3 regions of the Streptomyces sp. NPDC054842 genome follow, and region 2 is predicted to be linked to each of the others. Evidence: riboswitches for the same ligand, from Rfam matches in the RefSeq annotation. Region 2 holds a riboswitch; each other region holds the start of a gene.
The links. A riboswitch is a leader RNA that binds a small molecule or an ion and turns the genes downstream of it on or off. The one in region 2 is predicted to bind cyclic di-AMP.

Region 1 (3,267 bases), on a different contig from region 2:
GTCTCGCCGCATGGCTTCTCGCACATGCGCGTTCTCCCGCCAGAGCTCCGCGCGACAGACCCGGTAGGGCTCACCCCGGATGGTCGGTTCCTCTATGAGCCGGTCACGCATCGAGGCCAGGGCATCACACGCGGCCTCGGCCAGTTGAATGATCTCAGCTGAGGCAGTGAGTGACAGACACTGCCTGAGGCGCCAGATACCAGCGCCGTCGAGGGCTTGATGAAGCTCGCCATAGAGCACGTCGCCGGACGGAGGGTCGGGCCGCAGAACGATACTTCGCATGTCGGAGTGTCCGCGGCTCAGCGCCATCAGAAACTCCGAGTACACAGCCCTGCGCGTCTGCACAGCCTCCCGTTGCTGGTCGCGGCGCCAGCGGAGACGCTCGGCGATCAACGCCGCCCCCACGCCAACCACGGCTCCCGCCAGAGTGCTTACTGGTGATATCCAGTCCACTGCAAAATGCTACCCAGGCGCCCAGGGCTCGCTAACGCTACGGGCGTTCTCGGCCCGGGGGGCCAACATCCGCATGGTGGGATCGCCCCTGCTCCCCCCAGACGTCCTCCAGTGGCGGGACGGGCGGGAGAAATTACTGGTCCGTCTCCCCAATTAATGGCCCGGACGATAGCTGAGGCTGCTGAGAGTCCTCGCGGCCGGCTCCTACCAGGGGTGGGCGGCCTCGTGTAAGGGCTTAAACGACATCATGCCTGGGTTCGTACTGATCACTTGGGACACCGCCCGAGGGACGGTCTTGAAATCTGCCAACCGCAGTCCTCGCTGTCCTGCGGGCGGGACAGCGACCGCCATGACCGCGCGCCAGGACACGCTGGTGAACGGGGGAGGCGCCCCTAAAGGGTGCCCACCCCGCCCGAACCCACAGTCGAGTTACTTGCCTTGCGTCTGATAGTGCATCGTCATGATACGTCCGGTCTTTACGACCATTGTTCCCGCCTTGTACAGGCGCAGGATAAGGCACTTGGTGCCATTCTGGTTGATTCCTGGTTCGATGGACAGAATTTCTGCTGTCTTGCCGTTCCACAACTTCAGGTGGTCACCCGCCTTCAACTTCTTCGCCGGCTTGCGTACTGGTGTGCTGATGGTTATCTCCTCCTCTCAATCAACTACCTCCATCATCGCATCCACCACTGACAAACAGGCACGATCCATTCCACTTGTAAACGCAGAAGCGCCAGACTCCGCCAGCGAAACCGAGAACTTGTCGGGGCCAGCGCCGAGGCAAACCACTGATAGCCCGAGCGAGAGCTGCTTGCATTGAGGCCACACGTTTCGAAGGTTCGACCATTAGGCGGCCATGCAAGCTGCGGAGCCTGTGGAACTGAGCGAGGCAACGATGATCGCGATAACTGCAAGCTACATACGCCGCGGATGCCCACGGGTAATCCCGTTGGACCCTCATTTCAGACTTTTCGATGAATGCTCTTCTGACCAGCGGGACTAAACTGGTAGGTAACTTGCGTGGCGCAAGGGCGCGTCTGCCCGCATGCGCGCCCCCAGTGCACGCAACGCGCCACCTTTGCCCCGGAAGCCGTACACGTCTGCCCCACGGTGAAGCGCGTTGAGGGCGGCTAGGGCACCGTCGAGCGAGGTTCTACGCGCATCCACGTGCTGTTACCTACGAAGCCAACTCATGGACCGTCAGCATCCGTTTACACGACCAGAATTAGTATGATTATTGCGTTCAACGAGAGCCGCGTGAGTAAGCCCACAGATAGCGATTTCCGTTGGGATTTTCGCTCGCTTGTGAGTCAAGATCCAGGCTAACGACAAGCCCCCACCTCAGTAACGGTGCGGCCGTCGGGGTGGATGCCGAGTCCTGCCGCTGCCCTGATGCTCTGTCGATCACACATGGAGACGGCAGGAGTGGGGGACCCAGCGTGACGGTCCGCCGGAGCAGCTTTCCGGGTGGGCCTTGGGGTGAAGCCGCAGCAGCGGCCGGGCTACTTCGCCAGCCCGAATCCGACAGGTCATCCTTCACAGGCAGCTGACGAAGGATCAGGTTGCGATGAGTGCGGCGCATGGAAGCACGCATGGTTCAGGTACCGGCAACCCCGGTGCCAGCAACGAGAATGATGGGAAGATCCGAAAGTTCGAAGCCGTGATCATCCTTTTGGTGGGGATGATCGCCGGGATGGGCGCCGGAATCACAGCACGGACGATGGGGCACCTGCCGTACTTCGGGGCCGTCGTCATGGGAGTTGGGGCGGCATTCGCGCTACCCGGATTCCTCATCATGATCATCAAGTACGTCCGCAACCAGTCCTGATCGCTCAGGACAACCGTGGCTCTACCTAGTCCCCCGGCATCCATCAGGAGCGGCTAGGGCAACCACACGGCGATCCCGTGTGAGAGACACAAGCAGACGCGTGGAGAGACTCTGGCACACAAGCCGGAGTCTCTTTTTCATACCTCTGACTCGCGGACTTCCAGTTCAGAGGCGCAGTCTCACTGGTCGAAGTTCGCGCTGGTGAAAGGCCGTGGTGGACGAAGAATGCGCAGGGCGGACCTCGCTGGGTCAGGCCGCCGTGCTGCTCGGTTGTGCGACTTGAGGCGACGGGGGATTCCCCCGTGCGTCCCCCGAACGACGTGACGCAGAACGAAAGGCCTGATCAGGCAGCGTTGGGCGAGCCCTCTGTAAATCTGCCGGCTCAGCCTTCCCAGGTTCGAATCCTGGCGCCGCCACATGAAGGCAGACCCCCTCGGGTCAGGTTGTTCACCTGGCCCCAGGGGGTCTCTTCGTTTTCACGACTGTAGGGCCGCTGCCCGCGCCCGCTTACACGTCGTACTTGCCCGACACCACGGCCAGCGTCCAGTTCACGGCGCCTTTTGTCTGGACGGACAGCTTCTCGGTGACCGAGTCCGTGTACACCTGGCCGATGGTTTCCGGCCCGCCGCAGCGAATCCTGGTGGCGTCCTCCTGCGGGGCATCGCGGTGGGCGATGCTCATCGAGCCTCCGCCGGTGCAGGTCGCGTAGACGGTGTAGACGTCTGTCTCCGGCTTGAAAGCCGGCAGGTCGGCGTCGCCGGTTCCCTGGGTCGTAGGTACGAGAACCTTCGCGCCGGCAGGCAGTTCGAATGCGGACGGCGTCCCGCTCGGGCGGTCGTCAGTCTCGGAACCGCTGCTCGACTCGGTGCTTGATTGAGCACCGTGCGGGGCGGGCTCGGCTCCGTCGCCCTTGCCGGTTCCCGAGCAGCCTGCGGTCAGCAGCAGGACGAGCAGGCCGGCGGGCACTGCGCTGCTACGGCCCATTG
Region 2 (3,267 bases):
GCGGCCCAGCGGCTGGCCGACCGGATCTCCGCCGTGTTCGTGCCCGTCGTCCTCGCCCTCGCGCTCGGCACCCTCGGCTTCTGGCTGGGCAACGGCGCCGGGCTGACCGCCGCGTTCACCGCCGCGGTGGCGGTGCTGATCATCGCCTGCCCCTGTGCGCTGGGCCTGGCGACCCCGACCGCGCTCATGGTGGGCACGGGCCGGGGCGCGCAGCTCGGCATTCTCATCAAGGGCCCGGAAGTCCTGGAGAGCACGCGCAAGGTCGACACGATCCTCCTCGACAAGACCGGCACCGTCACCACCGGCAGGATGACCCTCCTCGCCGTCCACACCACCCCCGCGACCAGCGAGACCGAGGTGCTGCGGCTGGCGGGCGCCCTGGAGCACGCCTCGGAGCACCCCGTCGCCCGGGCCGTCGCCGCCGGGGCGGCGGAGCGGGGCGTCACCCTGCCGGTCCCCGAGGACTTCGCCAACGTCGCCGGGCTGGGCGTGCAGGGCGTCGTGGACGGTCACGCCGTCCTCGTCGGCCGCGCGAGGCTGCTCCAGGAGTGGTCCATGAGCCTGCCGGCGGAGCTGGAGCGCGCGAGGACCTCCGCGGAGGCTGCCGGCCGCACCGCGATCGCCGTGGCCTGGGACGGCGAGGCGCGGGCGGTCCTCGAAGTCGCCGACGCCGTCAAGGACACCAGCGCCGAGGCCGTCCGGCGGCTGCGTGCCCTCGGCCTCACCCCGGTCCTGCTCACCGGCGACAACCGGGCCGTCGCCGAGTCCGTCGCGGCCGAGGTCGGCGTCGACGAGGTGATCGCCGAGGTCATGCCGGAGGACAAGGTCGCCGTCGTGGAGCGGCTCCAGGCCGAGGGACGCAGCGTCGCGATGGTCGGCGACGGTGTCAACGACGCCGCCGCGCTCGCCCGGGCCGACCTGGGCCTGGCCATGGGCACCGGCACCGACGCGGCCATCGAGGCCGGCGACCTCACCCTCGTACGCGGCGACCTGCGCGCCGCCGCCGACGCGATCCGGCTGTCCCGCAGGACCCTGGGCACCATCAGGTCGAACCTGTTCTGGGCCTTCGCCTACAACGTGGCCGCCCTGCCGCTCGCCGCGGCGGGACTGCTCAACCCGATGATCGCCGGAGCCGCCATGGCCTTCTCCTCGGTCTTCGTGGTCGGCAACTCCCTGCGGCTGCGCGGCTTCCGGCCCCTCGGCTGACCCCGCGCCCGCGAACCCCGGCCACGGACGGGACGGAGCGGCCACTTGCGACGGATATCCCCTCGTGTCGCAAGTGGCCGTTCTGTCCTATTTATTGCTTTGAGGCCAACTGGCAGTGATTTAGGGCGTGCTGGCGTCCAACCGCGTGAGCAGGGTCATACCGGTGACGGTGCGTCGCCGACGCCGTCCGCCAAATCCCCGGGGCCGACAGGGGATTTCGGCTACGGAAAGATCACCCGTCGACGGACAGTCACCGGCAATAGGGACATGGATCAAGAAATGGGTGTGCACAGGAACCACACAAGCTTGTCCAGGCCCTCTCATGTCGCTTACGTTCACCCTCACTCCGGACGGACGCCCAATCCTGCCGCCGCCCGGAACCCGCACACTCACCCGTCCACGGCAGGAGCGGGGGACCCACAGGTACGACGCCTGTTCCGGTCTCCGGAACGGGCTAGGGGTTAAGCCGCGCGCAACGCGGCCGGGCATCTCCAGCTCGCACCCGACAGCTCACCTCGCAGGCGCCGGAGAGGAAATCACCATGCCCGCGAAGGGTAAGCACCGCCGTCCCAAGTCCCTGCGCATCACCCGCTCGATAGCCGTCGCCGGCACCGGTGGCGCCGCACTCGCGCTGCCCCTGCTGGGAGCCGCCGGCGCCCACGCCGCCACTCCGGCGGCCGCCGCCTCCGCCGCCACGGAGAAGACCGTCGCCGCCGCGCCCGTCGCCGCCCAGAAGGCCGCGGCCAAGACCTACGCGGTCAAGGCCGGCGACTCCCTCGCGAAGATCGCCGACGACCAGGACGTCAGCGGCGGCTGGAAGAAGCTCTACCAGGACAACCGCAAGGCCATCGGCGGCAACCCCGCGCTGATCCACCCGGGTCTGAAGCTGACGCTCGGCGGCAAGGCCGCGTCCGCCCCCGCCAAGCCGTCCACCGCGGCCAAGCCGTCCGGCAAGACCACCCAGACGGCCAGGACGAAGGCCGCCCCGGCCGCCGCGACCAGCAGCTCCGGCTACACCCTGCCGGTCGAGGGCGCGACCGTCGGCACCTCGTACAAGACCGCGGGCAGCATGTGGTCGAGCGGCTACCACACCGGCGTCGACTTCGTCGTCCCGACCGGCACCACCCTCAAGGCCGTCGGACCGGGCACCGTCGTCTCGGCCGGCTGGGGCGGCGCGTACGGCAACCAGGTCGTCATCCGGCAGGCCGACGGCCAGTACTCCCAGTACGCCCACCTGTCCTCGCTGTCGGTCTCGGCCGGGCAGACGGTGACCGGCGGCCAGCAGATCGGCCTGTCCGGCGCGACCGGCAACGTCACCGGACCGCACCTGCACTTCGAGATCCGCACCACGCCGGACTACGGCTCGGACGTGGACCCGCTCGCGTACCTGCGCGCGCACGGCGTCTCCGTCGGCTGACACCCGCACCCGCACGCGGGAGGCCGGACCCCGATCACGGGGGTCCGGCCTCTGTCGTACCGGGCCGGCGGCACGTCGCTCGCAGTGCACGCGTGGACGTCCGGGGAGCACCTACCGAGGACGGCGGACCGCAGGCGTTGAGGCTCGTCAACCGCCCTCGCACACCGCCTTATTCCGGGATTGACCAACACTTGACGAGTGGCTTATCTCACCGCCCGTCAACCCTTTCCTACGGTCGCGTAGCTCACATCAAAAGGTGAATCATGGGCCGATGTGGCAGACGATTCGAAGAGTGACAACAGATCAGTGATCGGGTCGTACGTGGCGGTGGGGGACAGCTTCACCGAGGGCGTCGGCGATCCCGGTCCGGACGGGGCCTTCGTCGGCTGGGCCGACCGGTTCGCCGTACTGCTCGCGGACCGACGGCCCGAGGGCGACTTCGGCTACACCAACCTCGCCGTACGCGGCAAACTGCTCGACCAGATCGTGGCGGACCAGCTTCCGCAGGCCAAGGCGCTGGAACCCGACCTCGTCTCCTTCTGCGCGGGCGGCAACGACATCATCCGGCCCGGCACCGATCCCGACGAGGTCGCCGAGCGCTTCGAACGGGCCGTCGCCGACCTCACCTCGGCCGTCGGCACCGT
Region 3 (3,267 bases), on a different contig from region 2:
CCCGGCCACCTCGCGCATGTCGCGACCGCGGCAGGGCACCGAGGCGACGGTCCAGAAGATCGACGCGGCGGCCGTCCGCGCCTTCTACGAGAAGCACGTCCGCCCCGCCACCGGCACCGCCGTGATCGTCGGCGACCTCACCGGCGTCGACCTGGACGCGCTGCTCGCGGACACGCTCGGCGCCTGGACGGGCTCGTCGGCCGAGCCGCGCCCGGTGCCGCCGGTGACCGCCGACGACCGGGGCCGGGTGGTCGTCGTCGACCGCCCGGGTGCCGTGCAGACGCAGCTGCTCATCGGCCGCGTCGGAGCCGACCGGCACGACCGGGTGTGGCCCGCCCAGGTGCTCGGCACCTACTGCCTCGGCGGCACGCTCACCTCGCGCCTGGACCGCGTCCTGCGCGAGGAGAAGGGCTACACCTACGGAGTGCGGGCGTTCGGCCAGGTGCTGCGCTCGGCCCCGGACGGCTCGGGCGCCGCGATGCTCGCCATCAGCGGCTCCGTCGACACGCCCAACACGGGTCCCGCCCTGGACGACCTCTGGAAGGTCCTGCGCACGCTCGCCGCGGAGGGTCTGACGGACGCGGAGCGCGATGTGGCCGTGCAGAACCTGGTGGGGGTCGCCCCGCTCAAGTTCGAGACGGCGGCGGCGGTCGCGAGCACGCTCGCGGACCAGGTCGAGCAGCACCTCCCGGACGACTACCAGGCGACCCTCTACCAGCAGCTCGCCGCGACGGGCACGGTGGAGGCCACCGCCGCGGTCGTGAACGCCTTCCCGGTGGACCGGCTGGTGACGGTCCTGGTGGGCGACGCCGCGCAGATCGCGGAGCCCGTCAAGGCGCTCGGCATCGGTGAAGTCACCGTCGTGCGGGCCGAGTAGAGCCCCGCGGAGAGTCGTACCCGCCCGGCAGAGCGGTGCGGAGAACGGGCCCCGGTGACCGAAAGGTCGCCGGGGTCCTCGCGTTTGACCGCCGCCGTCCGGGGTTTCGCGCGCGCTTACCCCGGCTTCGTCCTCAATATGTCCGTATTGCTAGGCGGTTGCCCTTCTGCCCTGTGGCATGCGCTACAAAAACCGCGATCCGTTTGTCGATCGAAAGACGGCCCCCTTAGCGTCGATCCGGCTGTTCGTCAGGCAGTGCGCCGCGTCCGCGGCACCGGACAGTCATCGCCGAGTCCCCGTACGGCGCGAGCCAGGGGAGCCGGGGACCCATCGCAGTCCCTGGGGTGAATCGGGCGTCCTTCCCCGCGGAGGAGGCCCGTAGGAGACCTTCCTGCTCCGAACCCGTCAGCTAACCCGGTAGGCGAGAGGGAAGGAAAGGACCAGCCCCTTCATGGCGTTCACCCGTGCCACCGGGAAGCATCGTCGTCCGAGCCGGATCACGCGGACCACCAAGAGTGCGGCCGGCGTGGCGGCGCTCACCACCACCGGTGTCATCGGAACCCTGGCCGCCCCCGCGTTCGCCGCGGACACCGCCGTCCAGCAGACCGGACTCACCCAGGCCATCACGATCGGCGACACGGTCGCCGAGCAGATCGACGCGCAGGCCGCCGCCCAGCAGCACGCCGCCGAAGAGGCAGCGGCGCTGAAGAAGGCCGAGGAGGCCGCGCGGCAGCGGGCGCTGGCCGAGGTCAAGGAGGAGCGCGCGGCCAAGGCGCGCGCCGCCCGCGCCGCCGAGCGCAAGCGCCTCAACACCTTCGTCTCGCCGATCTCCGGCTCCTACGTCTCCACCGGCTACAAGACCGGCGGCACCCTCTGGTCCTCCGGCAGCCACACCGGCGTCGACTTCCACGCCGCGTCCGGCACCGTGGTCCACGCCGTCGGCGCGGGCACCGTCGTCACGACCGGCTGGGGCGGCGCCTACGGCAACCAGGTCGTCATCAAGATGCACGACGGCACGTACACCATGTACGGCCACCTGTCGTCGATCAGCGTCACCGAGGGGCAGACGGTCACCCCGGGACAGCAGATAGCCCTCTCCGGGTCGACCGGCAACACCACCGGGCCCCACCTCCACTTCGAGGCCCGTACGACGGCCGAGTACGGCTCGGACATCGACCCCGTCTCGTACCTGCGCTCGCACGGCGTCAGCCTCTGACACCGGTACGACTTCAGCAGGCCCCGGCTCGTCGAGCCGGGGCCTTCGTCGTTTCGAACGGCCGTCTGTCCAAAAAATATCCCTGGATTCCGGTCCGCCGTCGGAAATTGACTCCCGCTGCAATAGAGTCACTGAACGGACGTCAATCGACGGCGTTTCGCGAGGATTAAGGCGGAGGTCCGCTCATGCGCATTCCGGCGCACTCGGTATGCACGGCGATCCGTGACGACATCGTCGCGGGTGTCTACGAGCGCGGCGGCCGGCTCACGGAGGAACTGCTCGCCCGCCGCTACGGCGTCTCGCGCGTCCCGGTGCGCGAGGCGCTGCGCACCCTGGAGGCCGAGGGTTTCGTCGTCACGCGGCGGCACGCGGGCGCGTGCGTGGCGGAGCCCACCGAGCAGGAGGCGGCCGACCTCCTGGAGATGCGGATGCTGCTGGAGCCGCTGGGTGCCGCGCGGGCCGCGCAGCGCCGCACCGAGGCCCACCTCAAGGTGCTGCGGGGGCTGGTCAGGCTGGGGCAGGAGCGGGCCAGGAGGGGCCACAGCGAGGATCTGCGGTCCCTGGGGAGCTGGTTCCACGAGACGCTCGCGCAGGCGTCCGGGAGCCCCGCGCTCACGTCGACGCTCGCCCAGCTGCGGCACAAGATCGCCTGGATGTACGCGGTGGACGCCCCGGCCAGCCCCGCGGAGTCCTGGGCGGAGCACGGCGGCATCGTGGACGCCGTCGCCCGCGGGGACAGCGAGCGGGCCCGCGCGATCACCGCGCTGCACACCGAGCGTGCCGGCTCCTCGCACCGCTTCCGCGCGCACGGCCGGGGCGACCTCGCGGACCGTGTGAGGACTTCGCAACATCCCGTAAACACGTCGGGCCTGCGGCATTAACAGAAGCGCCGTATACAAAGAGGGATATGCGGCGGGGAAGTAATTCCGCTGCCTTCTTTTCCGTGCGCCGCCAATTCACGGGGGCGCCTTTTCCGCATGCTCCGGACGTCGGGTTCGGGCCGTGCGCGGAAAAGGCCGGGGGCGGTGTACGGAAAAGGCCCGGACGGGAGTGGGGGACTTCCGGCGGGTGCACGGAAAGCAGCGAAGCCGCGTCGGCCCGGTCCGGGCCGACGCGGCTTCGCCGCACGCGGGTGTCCGCGGGGTCAGACGGTCTCGGGAAGCTCGTCGAGACC

Region 1: linked by a shared signal. The riboswitch ahead of ACWGIS_RS04200 (hypothetical protein) and the one ahead of ACWGIS_RS11485 (peptidoglycan DD-metalloendopeptidase family protein) in region 2 are both predicted to bind cyclic di-AMP.
Region 3: linked by a shared signal. The riboswitch ahead of ACWGIS_RS19335 (M23 family metallopeptidase) and the one ahead of ACWGIS_RS11485 (peptidoglycan DD-metalloendopeptidase family protein) in region 2 are both predicted to bind cyclic di-AMP.

Annotation. Positions count from the first base shown of each region.
Region 1 covers NZ_JBSGZN010000003.1:238,958-242,224, reverse strand. Annotated here, with positions in the region: gene ACWGIS_RS04205 (hypothetical protein) at 1-453, opposite strand, end outside; cyclic di-AMP (ydaO/yuaA leader) riboswitch at 1,842-2,013, shown strand; gene ACWGIS_RS04200 (hypothetical protein) at 2,021-2,281, shown strand; gene ACWGIS_RS04195 (hypothetical protein) at 2,789-3,265, opposite strand.
Region 2 covers NZ_JBSGZN010000011.1:134,032-137,298, forward strand. Annotated here, with positions in the region: gene ACWGIS_RS11480 (heavy metal translocating P-type ATPase) at 1-1,206, shown strand, start outside; cyclic di-AMP (ydaO/yuaA leader) riboswitch at 1,587-1,745, shown strand; gene ACWGIS_RS11485 (peptidoglycan DD-metalloendopeptidase family protein) at 1,748-2,623, shown strand; gene ACWGIS_RS11490 (SGNH/GDSL hydrolase family protein) at 2,930-3,267, shown strand, end outside.
Region 3 covers NZ_JBSGZN010000023.1:7,951-11,217, reverse strand. Annotated here, with positions in the region: gene ACWGIS_RS19340 (M16 family metallopeptidase) at 1-877, shown strand, start outside; cyclic di-AMP (ydaO/yuaA leader) riboswitch at 1,154-1,316, shown strand; gene ACWGIS_RS19335 (M23 family metallopeptidase) at 1,329-2,093, shown strand; gene ACWGIS_RS19330 (GntR family transcriptional regulator) at 2,279-2,974, shown strand; gene ACWGIS_RS19325 (HPr family phosphocarrier protein) at 3,238-3,267, opposite strand, start outside.